2 linked regions of the Pelorhabdus rhamnosifermentans genome follow. The protein of the gene in region 2 interacts with the protein of the main gene of each other region in a pairwise test. Links are inferred from orthologs where the notes say so. Each region holds a gene or a part of one and is shown on either strand. Other genes may lie near its edges.

Region 1 (7,952 bases), on a different replicon or contig from region 2:
CGTAACAAATCTTTTGGCCCTGTTGTGGCTTATATTTTAGATGCAGATTTAAGCAAGATTAAGGTGCAGCCGGCTCTCTCGAATGGCATGATTGCCGGATTAGAGTCTGTTCAGGATATGGCAGTTCATAATCAGGCCCTTGCTGCTGTAAATGGATCGTATTTTGCCCCGAATGGTGAAATTATAGGTTTGCTTAAAATGAATAATGTGATTGCAAGCATTCCCTATATTACGCGAACAGCTTTAGGTATAACGACAGATAACAAACTTATTTTTGGTCAAGTTGATTATCAGGGAAACATTCGTTTGCCTGATGGACGGGTGCTCGCCATTAATGGCATCAATTGCGAACGAAGTGAAGATGCTGTTACGTTATATAACTCTTATTATGGAAAGTCTACTCAGACCAATGAATTTGGCAAGGAGTACGTCATAACAAACGGAAAAGTCAGTGCTATTTCGCCGCAGGATACGCCGCTCAAGCCCGGAAGTATTGTCTTATCCGCTCATGGCGCGGCAGCTACCGTAATGGCAGGGCTGAAAGTTGGCGATAGTGTTGTCATTGAGCAATCTTTAGGACCAGACTTTGACAAAGTTCCCTTTGCTATCGGAGCGGGTCCCCTGCTTGTCAAAGATGGTAAACCCTTTTTAACAACGAAAGCCGAAGAATTTCCCGATGATATTGCTGTGGGGCGGGCACCACGGACAGCACTAGGTGTTACCAAATCCGGACATCTGCTGATGGTTGTTATTGATGGGCGGCAGGCGGCAAGTAAGGGATTAACACTTGTTGAATTGGCCGATTTCATGCAGGAACTTGGAGCTGATGAAGCCATGAATTTTGATGGTGGCGGTTCCAGCGAAATGGTTGTGAAAGGCAGTGTCATGAACAATCCGTCTGATGGTCAGGAACGGCTTGTTGGAGACGCGATCGTTCTTACTGCCAAATAATGATTTATGTTGCTAAAAGCGGCTAAACAGGTATAATGGAAAGTGAGAATAAAAGAATTAAGAAGCAGCATAAAAGTGAGGTGTTTATGATGAGGACCAGAAAAATTGCCCTTATCACTTTGCTAGTGTTAGCTTTGGCCATGACGTACGCAGCCGCAGCTTCATTGGTAGATCAAAAAGGCGTGCTCACAGGCAAGGTTTTGTCAGAAAGGTTGGTTGTAGCAGGCACAGAGGTGAAGGTGGGAGTTCCCCTTGTGATGATTGAAACGCCAGTCGGACCGGTACCCGCTACACGGGCCAATGTCAACGGAATCGTAAGAGAAGTGCTCGTTCATCCTGGCGATATGATTCATACAGGAGATGTACTCGTTCGCATCGAGCAGGTGCAGCGCAAATAGAAAGGATGATCCGTTTGTTTACCACGTTACGGGTGCTGTTCATAGGACTGCTGGCCGCATGGCTTTTTCCGCTGACGGCAGGATGGGCAGCACCTGCCATTTTGCCTATTAACGAATTGCAGGCAGGCATGCACGGCATAGGAAAAACAGTTGTTCAAGGTACGAAAATAGAGGATTTTGATGTAGAAATTCTTGGCATCATGAAAGGCAAGGGAGCAGCAGGCGGTGATTTGATCCTTGTTCGTACATCTGGGGATGTCATTAATCGCACAGGTGGTATTGCGCAAGGCATGAGTGGCAGTCCTGTTTATATCGGTGGTAAACTGATTGGTGCTATTGCTTATGGTTGGTCGCTAGCGGATCATAGGGTGGGTATGGTTACGCCTATTGCTGACATGCTAAAAAATCTCGATATTACAAAGCCCAGTGTGGAGCTGATTCCACCAACTGAGCCTGACATCAAGGATGAGAAGCTGGAAAACGCAAAGCCGCTTACGACTCCTCTCATGGTGTCTGGTTATAACAGTCAAACCCTCCAATACTTACAGACTCAGCTTGAACCTTTTCATCTTGTTCCATTTGAAGTGGGGGATGTTCCCGCAGGGACCCAATATGGAGCTATCGAACCAGGAAGTTCCATTGGCGTAGAGCTTGTGCGTGGGGACGTCAATATTGGTGCATTAGGGACAGTGACCTATGTTGACGGGGATAAATTTGTTGCTTTTGGTCATCCTTTTTTACAAAAAGGTTTTGTTGATTTTTTAGCGACAAATGCCTATATTTACACGACAGTAAGCAGCCTGGACAGTCCTTTTAAAGTCGGTACGACAGGTGATCTGGTGGGGACAATTAATCAGGATCGTGGTACTGGAATAGCTGGTCAGCTTCATCAATACCCCTATATTATTCCCTTTCGGGTGTCTGTGACTGATCAAGATTTGCAGCGTACAGTAGAGTCTGATTATCAAGTGGTGCGTGACGAAGCCCTTGCGCCTATTTTAGGGGCTACGGGTGTTTATAACACCATTCAAAAGGCTATGGATCGTGATGGTGGCGGAACAGCCAAGGTCAGCTTTGAAATTACAGGTCGCGGCCTTCCTGATGAAGGCGTGAAAAGAGAGAATCTATTTTACACTCCGGCTAAACTAAGTGAGATTTCCGTTGCCGAGCTTCACGAAGCGCTTGACATGTTGACAAACAATCGGTTTAATCCGGTTGATTTATTTGATGTTAAAGTAAATGTAACGGTAGAAAGTGCCCGGAAAACCGCAACGCTGATGTCAGCTAAGGTTGCCAGCAATGCGGTTGTAAAGCCAGGTGACAGTGTCAATATTGATGTCACCCTCAAGCCTTATCGCGGTGCAAGCATTGTTCGAACCATCTCGTATGTCGTGCCAAAAAATCAGTCGACGGGATCGCTCATGTTGGAAGTCCGTGGCGGCGGCATGGTCCCGCTTACACAGATGTTATTAAAACGTCAAGGCATTGATATGGACATGCTCAAGCCTGACAAAAAATTACGCAGTTTTTCCGATCAAATTGATGATTTTGTTCATCGTGACCGGAATAATGATCTTGTTGTTGAAGTTCTTGATACTGGCGCTGAATCCGGTGATACGACAGCTCCTTCATCAACAACAGCCAAAAATAATCATCAGCAAGCAAATTTGGCTCAGACAGCTGTCATGGATCAGAAACTAATAGGGAATGATAAAAAAGACAAAACCTCTCTGGCAACAGATTATGTCATTGATGGTGATGCGCAAGTTGTTTTGAATGTCAGTAAATAACACCCCGTTGGGGTGTTTTTTTTGTTCAGTCAAAAATTGCAGGAAAACTTGTTTGGCATAGGGAATAAATACAAAGTTCATTACTTGCATTTAATGTAGTGAGGATGGCCGTTATGGTGATAAAATTACTTGAGAAAATAGGGAAAGTAGTCCTAAATGTGCTTGAAGTGAGTGGGCGAACGGCCATTATGGTTCGCAGTTCTTTTGCTGTTGTACATACAGTAAAAGCCAAGCCCTTGTTGCGTCAGATGGCTCATCTTGGTGCGGATTCGCTGCCTATTGTACTATTGACGATGTTATTTACCGGCATGGTCATGACCGTACAAATTGCTCACGAATTTATTAAGTATGGTGCTCAATCATCTGTTGGAGGTGTTATTGCTATTGCCATGGGGCGTGAATTGGCTCCCGTTCTGACTGGTGTCGTTGTAGCTGGGCGTGTCGGTGCTGCCATTGCGGCAGAGATCGGTTCCATGAAGGTGACAGAACAAATTGATGCCCTGCGAGTGATGGCTGTAAGTCCAATTGCTTATCTTGTTGTGCCCCGGCTGTTAGCCTGTGTCATGATGATGCCTGTCCTCGTTATTTTCGGCAATGTTATTGGCACAATTGGCGGATATCTCATGGCAACGCAGTATGCCGGTATTACGCATTTTGCTTTTGTACATTCCATCCGGGTTTTTTGTATTCCAAATGATGTTATGGGTGGGTTAATTAAGGCCATGTTTTTTGGCGTGATTATTGCTCTTGTTGGTTGTCATAAGGGTTTGACAACGGAGAATGGCGCCGAAGGTGTTGGTAAGGCTACGACAGGTTCTGTGGTGACGGCCATTATTTTGATTTTTGTTAGTAACTATTTCTTATCACTCTTACTCTATTAACGGTTTTTAGTCCGTAAGAACAGCGAGGGGAAGCTATGATTCGGTTAGAAAATGTCAGTGTCACTATGCGTGGACGGGACATTTTAAAAAATATTAGCCTAACCATTGATACAGGTGAAATTATGGTGATTATCGGAGCGAGCGGTTCAGGTAAAAGCACCTTGCTTCGCTTGCTCATTGGACTTTTAAAGCCAACAAGTGGGAAGATTTATTTTGATGATCGCGAGATTACTTCTTTGACAGAAGACGAAATGAACCAGGTTCGCCTGCAAATGGGGATGGTTTTTCAATATTCGGCTTTGTTCGATTTCTTGACAGTAGGCGAAAATGTAGCTTTTGGTTTGCGTGAACATTCGACGAAAAATGAGGATGAGATTCAACAAATCGTGCGTCGTAAACTGCGGCTAGTCGGTTTGTTCGGTCATGAAAATGACTGGCCGAACGAATTGTCAGGCGGCATGAAAAAACGGGTGAGCTTGGCCAGAGCTGTCGCGAGTGATCCTCAGATCGTGCTTTATGACGAACCTTCAGCAGGACTCGACCCCGTTATGTCGGCTACGATTGATCGTCTCATTGTCAATACGCGGCGTCGTTTGTGCGTTACGAGTATTGTGGTTACACACAATATGGAGAGTGCCTTTACCATTGCGGATCGTATGGCCATGATTCATGATGGTCAAATCATTGCGCTGGGCTTGCCGGCAGAATTTAAAACAAGTGCCGATCCACTTGTTTGGCGGTTTATCCATGGTGTGAGAAAGGCTAAACTGGCGAAAGGGAGGGAGTCCCTGTGAGTTTAAATTCAGAAGCTAAAGTAGGAGCCGTTACTCTATCGGCTATTGTGTTACTGGCAGGCATGTTGTTTGGTCTCAGTCGTTTCAGTTTGGGCGACAAGGGCTATCCCGTTTATGCCATGTTTCATGACGTAAACGGTTTGACCCAGGGGAATCTGGTACGCTTTGCCGGAGTAGAAGTCGGCCAGGTAGAAACGGTAACCATTGCACCTGAGGGCATTAAAGTGCTCGTTCGTATTCATAAAGGCACCGAGATTCCTGACGGATCGCATTTTACCATTGGCACAGATGGTCTGCTTGGAGAAAAATTTATTAGTATTGTGCCACCTGCTGTGGGAAATGGGAGTACCATCGCAGCGGGCGCTATTGTATTTGGTGAAGATCCGCAGGGGATTGCCAACTTGATTAGCTCGGCTGACAGGGTGCTCGCTGATGTTCATGCCTTAGTACAGTCGCTTAATGATATTATTGGCGATGAAAAAGTCAAAGCAGCTCTCAAGGATTCAGCACTTAATATGAAGGTTATTACAGATAACTTCAATGTTTTATCAGCCAGTTTAGCGCGCATGGCAGTCAATAATGAGCAAGATGTTCATCTCATGGTAGCAAATTTGAAAGCCATGGCCGAAAGTTTGAATAGTGTTGCCGGACGGATGGATAGTATGGTGGCCCGCGTAGATAACAATGGACAGACAGCAGCCGACTTGACGGCTGCCGTCCATAATATTAAGCTGACGAGTGAGCGCATTGAAAATATGGCAAAGTCTTTCGAAGGTGTGGCAACAGATCCTAAAACAGCTCAGAATATCAAGGATACTTTGCAAAATGCCAGGGAGGCCAGTGAAAAGGCAAACAGACTTTTAGGTAAAGTCGGCGATATTCATACGACTGGTGGCTTAGATTTTTTCTATAATCCGCATACAGAAAAATATCGCAGTAATGCTGATTTTAAGGTTTACACATCGCCCCAGGATTTTGCTGTTCTTGGGGTGGACAATGTGGGGGAAACGAGTAAGCTGGACTTTCAGATAGGAAGCGAAAATGATGGTCTTGCCCAGCGATTTGGAGTTATAAGCGGTAAGGCCGGTGTGGGGTTAGACACACACCTCAGCGATGATTTACGTTTTTCCGTGGATGTCTATGATCCCAATGAAGTCAAAGTGAGACTTCGGACAGAGTACAAACTATCGGATAATATGGCTCTTGTGGGGCAAACAGACAGTGTCAATCGGCAGGCGGACAAAAATACTTATTTTGGCATTCGCCGCCTGTTTTAATCATTGACACCTTTTATGAAGAGCCCTATAATAAATCTGTATTGACTAAAGAGTCAGCAAGTCGTTGATTACATTCGGGGAGGATTAAAAATAGCAATGAAAGTGAAAAAACAATCTTTTGTAAAAAAAAGTATCGCCTTAATGCTGTTTAGCAGTACGCTGATGTGGAGTGCTTCAACCGTTTGGGCGGCACCTGTAGAAATTTCCTTGGATGACAGTGTAGCCTTAGCACTTAAGAATAATCCGTCAGTGAAAATGGCTGAGACGGATCGTGAGGCGGCAATCGAAACGCTTAACGAAGCTCAAACAGGCTATCAGCCAAAATTAAATTATACTTTTTCAGGCGGGCGTGCCAGTACGGCAGCGTCACAATCAACAAAAAATCAATACATAGTGAGTAATAAATTTGATAATAAAGTCAGTCTGACTCTACCGCTTTATACAGGGGGTTCTGTTGAAGGACAAGTTAATCAGGCTAAACTGGCCTTAAATAGCGCCGATTTAAGTATTGTGTCAACAAAGCAGCAACTTCGGTTAAATGCGACCAATGGCTATTATTCTATTTTGCAAACCAAGAGCCTTGTGAAGGTGAACCAGGAAGAAGTAAATGATTTAGAAGGCCATTTGAATAATGTACAGGCTCAGTTCGATGTCGGAACTGTCGCCAAGTCTGACGTACTTCTTTCTGAAGTCAATTTGGCGAATGCCAGGCAAACTTTGCTTGAGGCACAAAACAAATACGATTTGGCTGTAGCCAGTTTGAATAACATTATTGGTCTTCCTATGGGAACAGAGCTGAAAGTCAAAGAGGAATTACAATATAAGAAATTCTCTACGCCTGTGACGGAATGTGTGGATTATGCTCTTAAGCATCGCCCCGAGAGTCTGCAGGCTGACATTAGTATTGCGAGTGCCAAAGAAGGGATCAGTGTTGCTGAGAGTAACCAGAAGCCTGCTGTCAGTTTAGGCGCAAGTGAAGACTGGAATGATACACATCTGCTTGGTACAGATAATAACAATTGGTCTGTTGGCGTGACTGCCAGCTGGGACATTTTTGATGCCGGTCTTACGAAAGCTAAAGTCAGAGCGGCTACCTCTTCTGTAGACAAGTCAGTGCATCAAGCGAAGCAAACGAAAGACGGCATTGAACTCGAAGTTCGTCAGGATTATTTGAGTCTGAGAAATGCTGAAAAACGGATTGCAACAACACAGGTTACGGTAGATCAGGCATTAGAAAACTATCATATCGCGCAAGTTCGCTATGCGTCAGGTGTTGGTACAAATTTGGATGTTATGGATGCTGAGTCGGCTTTGACTTTGGCAAAAACCAATAATGTTCAAGCTTTATACGATTATAATACAAGTAAAGCACAACTGGACAAGGCCATGGGAATTGGTATCTAGTCGGTTTTAAAATGGAGCTCTCGCTTTTTTTGGCGAGAGCTTTTTTCATGTATGACACAGAGGAGGATGGGAGGGGGGACTTGTCGAATTATCTTTTAATCCGATTCATCAGGAGGTTTATTATGCAGAAGAGAAAGGCATGGCTATTTTTCAGCCTCATCCTTGCCGTGCTTGTCAGTGGTGCACTCATTTGGCATAACCAGAGTCAGCCAGTGCTGCAGAATATTACGACAGACATTGCGCAGCAACTTTCTAAGTCACTGGGGCAGCCTGTAAAAATTGGCAATATTGTTATAAATTCTCCGACGAGCATGACTCTTCAGCAGGTAGAAATTGAAGATTCAGAGGGCCAACCCATTTTAATAAGCCCTGAAGTGAAAGTTTCTTTTTCATTGTGGGAGCTTTTTTGGGGACATGAGCCCGCTATACATATGATTAAAGAAATTCAAATAGCTAC
Region 2 (6,803 bases):
GGCCGAAATTATGACAAATAAGCTTGCCCGTTATCTTGTCGTCCAGACAGAGGGTACTGTCGTGGCCTATGCGGGTATGTGGATGATCTTTGACGAAGCTCATGTTACGAATGTGGCTGTACTGCCCAAATATCGCGGGCAAGGCATTGGTAAACAACTCATGGCATCTCTTATTCTTTATGCTCAGCAGCAAGGGGCGGAGCGGATGACACTTGAGGTACGTGCGTCCAATGAAATCGCTCAAAATATGTATCGGCAATTCGGTTTTACTGCTAAAGGTATTCGACCACGTTATTACACCGAAAGTAATGAAGATGCTCTTATTATGTGGTTGGATATAAAAAAAGCCACTTTCGTGGCTGAAGGGTGATTGCTCTATAAAATATTCAGCACTTTCCTGTTTTGTGCTGGTGGTGAAAAAATAAAAGGGCGGAAAAACCGCCCTAGGTGTTTACCGGAGAGTTTGTTCGTAGTTCTCGATCATCTTACGAACCATGTGGCCACCGACACGACCGCAATCGGCGGAAGTCATTGTAGCCCAGCCCGAAGAACGTACGCGCTCAGCTACACCTAACTCAGAAGCAATTTCCATTTTCATTTGATCTAAGGCGTTTTCGGCAGCGGGAGTCACTGGTTTACGTGAGCGTGCCATAGTTAAAACCTCCTTTCGTGGACGATCTTGTTTTTCTGTCCACTCTTAATTTGTCTGATTTTTGTGCATAACATACGTGATTTTAGAAGGAAACTACTGGGGGCATTTTTCTTGATAAATTTGGATAACAACATACATTCGACTTTGGTTCTTGGTCTTGAAACAAGCTGTGATGAAACCTCGGCTGCCGTCGTTCGAGACGGTCGGACCATCCTTTCGAACGTCATTTCCTCACAGGTTCCTGTTCACCAAAAATTTGGCGGTGTTGTACCTGAAATTGCATCCCGCAAACATATTGAACAGGTCGTTCCTGTGATTGATCAGGCACTAAGAGAAGCTCAGGTGACACTAGATGAAATATCCGCTATTGGCGTTACCTATGGACCTGGTTTGGTAGGGGCTCTCCTTGTCGGTGTGGCGGCAGCCAAAGCTTTGGCTTTTGCGAAAAGGCTGCCCCTTGTCGGTGTTCATCATCTGGAAGGCCATATTTTTGCCAATCTCCTTACGCATCCTGATTTAGAACCGCCGTTTCTGGCGCTTGTTGTGTCAGGCGGGCACACCTCGCTAGTGAAGGTAGCCTCTTATAATGAGTTTTTGTTGATTGGTCAAACACGCGATGATGCAGCAGGGGAGGCTTTTGATAAGATAGCACGCGTCATGGGGTTGCCTTATCCCGGCGGTCCCCATATTGATCGGCTTGCAGCCGAGGGTGATTCGGCTGCTATCCATTTTCCACGGGCCTTAACAGGCCATGGCAGTTATGAATTTAGTTTTAGTGGTCTGAAATCGGCTGTGCTCAACTATTTAAATTCAGCGAGGCAAAAGGGAGAAGCCATCGTTCATGCCGATGTGGCAGCGAGTTTTCAAGCGGCTATTGTGGATGTTTTAGTCGAAAAAACGTTGCAAGCAGCACAGGAGTACGATCTTAAAAAGGTCGTTTTGGCTGGTGGTGTGGCAGCGAATTCATCACTTCGTAGCCATCTGGCTAATGCACTTGCTATCCAGAATATTCAGTTCTATTATCCGCAAACGGTGCTTTGTACGGATAATGCTGCTATGGTGGCCTGTCGGGCTCATTATCAGTTTTTAGCTGGTAAAATCTCTTCTTTATCATTAAATGCTCGCCCGACGATGCGTCTTGGCCAATCTTTTAATGAAAAAAACAATAATCTTTACTAATTTACAAGGATATTTTCTTCTTGTGTTGAATCATAGAGTATTTATATAGCACAAGGGAGGCAACCTATGGGCGTTATCGGTGATATTTGTCGTAAAGTTACTGGACTCAGTACGGAACAAATTGAACAGCTCGAACAGCTGGCTGTTTTGCTTGGCATCGCTGCTGATTTGTCGCATGCCCAAATCACTGTGTATACTAAGACAAAGTCCAAGCATTTTTTGGCGATTGTTGCTCAGGTGAGGCCTAATACAAGCTTTATTGAGTATCGCCCCCACCTTTTAGGAACAACGGTTAGGGCGACGGAAGAGCCACTTGTCTGGCGTACAATGACGTGTGGCGAACATATTTCGGGTCAAAGAGAATGGGAAATCGGTATGGATGTGCTCGAAATGGAGACTCATGCGATTCGCGATAAAGCGGGTACCGTGATTGCTGTGGTCAGTTTTGAGGCCAGTCATGAAGAGGCTCGTGCTGGGGCCCACCCTGTTTTGGTTGAAATGGCCTTTTTGTTATTGTCTACGAGTCGCGCTAAAATGGAAAATATTTTTAGACGGCTCAATGCGCGGGATGGTATTATTATTGTAGGGGAAAGTGGTCATGTCGTTTTTTCCAATGCTGTTGCTGCAAGTATCTACAAGGTTCTTGGCGTGGGGCGTGTCGTGGGACGGCGTGTGTCAGACAGGCGCAGTCATATGAAAGTGGTACAAAAGGCGATTGCTCACGGAGTGGCTCAGGAACTGGAGATTGAAACAGGCGACTTTGTTTTTAATCAACGTGCCATTCCAGTTGTTGTCGATGAAAAAGTGATTCGTACCTTGTTTATTGTCAGTGATGTTACGGAGATTAAGAAAAAGGAAAAAGAATTGCTCATTAAGTCGGCTGTTATTCAGGAAATTCATCATCGCGTCAAAAATAATCTGCAAACTATTGCCAGTCTATTGAGTTTGCAGGCTAGGCGATCTTCTTCAGCCGATGTAAAGGCTTCTCTGAAAGAATGTATTAATCGTATTTTAAGTATTTCTGTCATTCATGAGTTTTTATCACAACAGGATGTGGAAACAATCAATGTGGCTGAAGTAGCCAAAAACATCTTAGATTCGGTTATTCAAAATATGATGGAACCAGATTTTAATATTCAAACGGTATTTAACGGTGAAACAGTTATCCTTCCTTCTGATTGCGCAACAAGTTTAGCTTTGGCTATTAATGAACTTATTCAAAATTCTATTGAGCATGGTTTTGTTGGCAGGCGAGAGGGCATTATTGGTATTGATATTCGATCTTTATCTGATTGTTATCAAATAGAAATATTTGATAATGGCATTGGCTTACCACCGGGCTTTGATGCGCATAGTTTAAAAAGTCTTGGCATTCAAATTATTACGACACTCATTGAATCGGATTTGTCAGGAAAATTTGAATTAAAATCGGATGGTGGAACACGGGCGATTATTACGATACCTCATATGACAGAGGGAGAAGGAGGCTGAGAAATGGAACTGTTAAAAATCGTTATCGCAGATAATGAATCCATTATTCGTATGGATTTAAAGGAACTATTAGAAGAAGCCGGTCATGATGTAGTCGGTGAGGCGTCAGATGGACTCCACGCCGTTGAACTGGTGCGTAAAACTCGCCCTGATTTGGTGATTATGGATATTAAAATGCCTAAGATGGACGGGATTGCGGCGGCCCGAATTATTGCGAATGAAAAATTAGCACCTGTACTGCTTCTTACGGCCTTTAGTCAGAAGGAAATTGTTGAGAAAGCCAAAGAATCAGGTGTTTTAGCTTACCTTGTGAAACCAATTAAAGAGGCAAATTTATTTCCAGCCATGGAAATTGCTTTGTCGCGATTTAAAGAAATTAGCGATTTAGAACATGAATTGGAAGATGTAAAAAACTCGTTAGAAATGCGTAAACTTTTGGATCGGGCTAAAGGCATTTTGATGGATGCGTATCAATTAAGCGAAGGGGAAGCTTATCGGCGAATTCAGCAATATAGTATGGCGAAGCGGAAGTCGATTCGGGAAGTGGCAGAAGCCATTGTAAATTCAGCAAAAAAATGACGATAGAACGGTTGCCTAACGGTTTTTTAGTTGGGTAGCCGTTTATTTTTTAAATTTAATTCGTTTTTTTATGGAAAAGACTTGATTTTTGTTCCAAAATTATATATCATAATCTATGTAATTAGCACTCCTCTAAAGTGAGTGCTAACAAAAAAGATACAACATTCATTAAGGGAGGTAATTTTTCCATGATTAAGCCATTAGGCGACAGAGTCGTAATTAAAGCTTTAGAAGCGGAGCAAAAAACCAAGAGCGGAATCGTTCTTCCGGATACTGTTAAGGAGAAACCACAGGAAGGCGAAATCGTTGCTGTAGGTGCTGGTAAAGTAATGGAGAATGGTCAAAGAGTAGCCCTTGAAGTAAAAGTTGGCGATAAAGTTCTGTTCTCGAAATATGCTGGAACTGAAGTAAAAGTGAATGACAAAGATTATCTTGTATTGAGTGAAAGAGATATCCTGGCAATTGTAGGCTAATATCATACGAAATTAAGGGAGGTTACATAAATGGCTAAACAAATTGTTTTTGATGAGGAAGCGCGCCGCGCTCTTGAAAGAGGCGTCAATGCTCTTGCAAATGCTGTAAAGGTAACACTTGGACCTAAGGGTCGTAATGTTGTTTTGGATAAAAAATTTGGTGCACCAACAATTACGAATGATGGTGTAACCATTGCTCGTGATATTGATTTAGAAGATCCATTTGAGAATATGGGTGCTCAATTAGTAAAAGAAGTTGCAACAAAAACAAATGATGTTGCTGGTGATGGTACTACGACAGCAACTCTTTTGGCACAAGCTATGATTCATGAAGGTATGCGCAATGTTGCTGCTGGTGCTAACCCGATGATCTTGAAAAAAGGTATTAAAAAAGCAGTCGATGCTTTAGTAGAGGATATTAAAAAATCTGCTAAAAAAGTAGAAACAAAAGATGCTATTGCACAGGTAGCTTCTATTTCTGCCGGCGATGAAGAAATCGGCAATTTGATTGCTGAAGCAATGGAAAAAGTCGGCAACGATGGTGTTATTACTGTTGAAGAATCGAAGACAATGGGAACGGACCTCGATGTTGTAGAAGGCATGCAGTTTGACCGCGGCTATATTTCCCCTTACATGGTAACGGATACAGATAAGATGGAAGCCGTGTTAAATGATCCTTATATTTTGATTACAGACCGTAAAATTGGTGCTATTGCTGATTTGCTGCCTATCCTTGAAAAAGTTGTTCAACAAGGTAAGGAATTACTTGTTATTGCTGAAGACGTTGAAGGTGAAGCACTGGCAACGATTGTTGTTAATAAACTTCGTGGTACCTTCCGCGCTGTTGCTGTAAAAGCTCCTGGCTTTGGTGATCGTCGGAAAGCAATGCTTGAAGATATTGCCATCTTAACAGGCGGTGCTGTGATTACAGAAGATTTGGGTCGCAAACTGGACAGCGTTACGCTGGAAGATTTGGGTCATGCCCGTCAAGTTCGTGTTTCGAAAGAAGAAACAACGATTGTTGATGGTGCAGGCTCTAAGAGCGATATTGATGCTCGTACGGCACAAATCAGAAGCCACATTGAAGAATCCACTTCTGATTTTGATAAAGAAAAACTGCAAGAACGTTTGGCTAAATTGTCCGGCGGCGTAGCAGTTATTCAAGTCGGTGCAGCTACTGAAGTTGAACTGAAAGAAAAGAAACTGCGTATTGAAGATGCTTTAAATGCAACACGCGCAGCTGTTGAAGAAGGCATTGTTGCTGGTGGCGGTACGACTTTCATCGATATTTTGCCTGTACTTGATACAATTAGTGCAGCAGGCGATGAAAAAACAGGCGTAGAGATTGTAAAACGTGCAATTGAAGAACCTGTTCGTCAGATTGCTAATAATGCAGGCCTAGAAGGTTCTGTCGTTGTCGAAAACGTGAAGAAAGCAGGAAAAGGCATCGGCTTTAATGCCTTGACTGAAGAATACATTGATATGATTGCTGCTGGTATTGTTGACCCAGCTAAAGTGACGCGTTCTGCTCTGCAGAATGCAGCAAGTATTGCATCCCTTGTTTTGACAACGGAAACACTTGTTGCAGATAAACCAGAAAAAGATAACGGTGCTGCTGCTGCCGCTGCTATGGGCGGTATGGGTGGCATGGGCGGTATGGGCGGTATGGGCGGCATGATGTAATCTGCTCCCACGAACCTAGTAACTACACGGTTTTTAGCCATGAAAGACCGTAATGTTACCATTTTGTTACCGAAATAAGCAAAAAAAATTAGAGGTTGTCCATAAGTTCACCGAACTTTTGGGCGGCCTCTTTTTTCATATCTTTTGTAACGTGCAGATAAACCTTTCTTGTAGTATCATCGTAAGAATGTCCTAGCCGTTCCATTATTTCTTCCAGACCAACACCGGCTTCTGCTAATAGAGAAGTGTGTGTGTCGCAAACTATGAGGTGTAAGAGAATTATCAAGTTCCGCTATTTTTAATAATCTTGCCATTCTTATCTCAATAAGTTTTACATAAATCGGATAACCAGGATAACGTTCAACAAAAAAACAAAATCTTTATTATGCCATCTATCTCGATTCAACATTTTAAATTTGTTTTGTTTAGAACGATGTATTTCCGATTCTTTAATTGTCTTTTCGGTTACGTTTATTATTCTTCTTGACGCTTTCGTTTTAGGAGGCTGCAATTCATATTTTAGAATATTGTTATTGGGGTTATAGTATGTTCTGGATACGTTGAAAGTCGTGTTAAATACAGCTGTATGGAATATGATTAAAAAGAAACAGTGATATGTTAATCATGAAAATATTGAAAGTTGTTTTGAATCACAAACGGATCATATCGATGTAGCCGAAGTAGTTGAAATAAAGCTATTACGGCAGAGACTTTGTAAGGTATTGAGAGAGTTGTCAATTAAGCAG

The links. Proteins that work in one complex are often made in the same cells at the same time.
Region 1: the proteins of groL (region 2) and Ga0466249_RS00215 interact in binary tests that used the Escherichia coli proteins (3 or more experiments, as listed by UniProt). The link is inferred for Pelorhabdus rhamnosifermentans from one-to-one orthologs.

What each region holds. Positions count from the first base shown.
Region 1 is NZ_JAHGVE010000001.1:32,194-40,145, forward strand. What follows is about bases 2,998-5,934. They hold Ga0466249_RS00215 (ABC transporter ATP-binding protein), read left to right. Parts: upstream 2,998-4,055; coding sequence 4,056-4,814; downstream 4,815-5,934. Other genes in these bases: Ga0466249_RS00205 (SpoIVB peptidase S55 domain-containing protein), read left to right, coding at 2,998-3,139; Ga0466249_RS00210 (MlaE family ABC transporter permease), read left to right, coding at 3,253-4,020; Ga0466249_RS00220 (MlaD family protein), read left to right, coding at 4,811-5,934. In the rest of the region: Ga0466249_RS00195 (phosphodiester glycosidase family protein), read left to right, coding at 1-951; Ga0466249_RS00200 (biotin/lipoyl-containing protein), read left to right, coding at 1,038-1,349; more of Ga0466249_RS00205, read left to right, coding at 1,355-2,997; more of Ga0466249_RS00220, read left to right, coding at 5,935-6,091; Ga0466249_RS00225 (TolC family protein), read left to right, coding at 6,188-7,495; Ga0466249_RS00230 (translocation/assembly module TamB domain-containing protein), read left to right, coding at 7,618-7,952. UniProt on the Escherichia coli protein: Part of the ABC transporter complex MlaFEDB, which is involved in a phospholipid transport pathway that maintains lipid asymmetry in the outer membrane by retrograde trafficking of phospholipids from the outer membrane to the inner membrane.
Region 2 is NZ_JAHGVE010000021.1:38,326-45,128, reverse strand. The notes cover bases 3,776-6,730. They hold groL (chaperonin GroEL), read left to right. Parts: upstream 3,776-4,404; coding sequence 4,405-6,057; downstream 6,058-6,730. Other genes in these bases: groES (co-chaperone GroES), read left to right, coding at 4,090-4,374; Ga0466249_RS19590 (ANTAR domain-containing response regulator), read left to right, coding at 3,776-3,901. In the rest of the region: rimI (ribosomal protein S18-alanine N-acetyltransferase), read left to right, coding at 1-370; Ga0466249_RS19605 (alpha/beta-type small acid-soluble spore protein), read right to left, coding at 452-652; tRNA (adenosine(37)-N6)-threonylcarbamoyltransferase complex transferase subunit TsaD, read left to right, coding at 773-1,831; Ga0466249_RS19595 (sensor histidine kinase), read left to right, coding at 1,898-3,322; more of Ga0466249_RS19590, read left to right, coding at 3,326-3,775.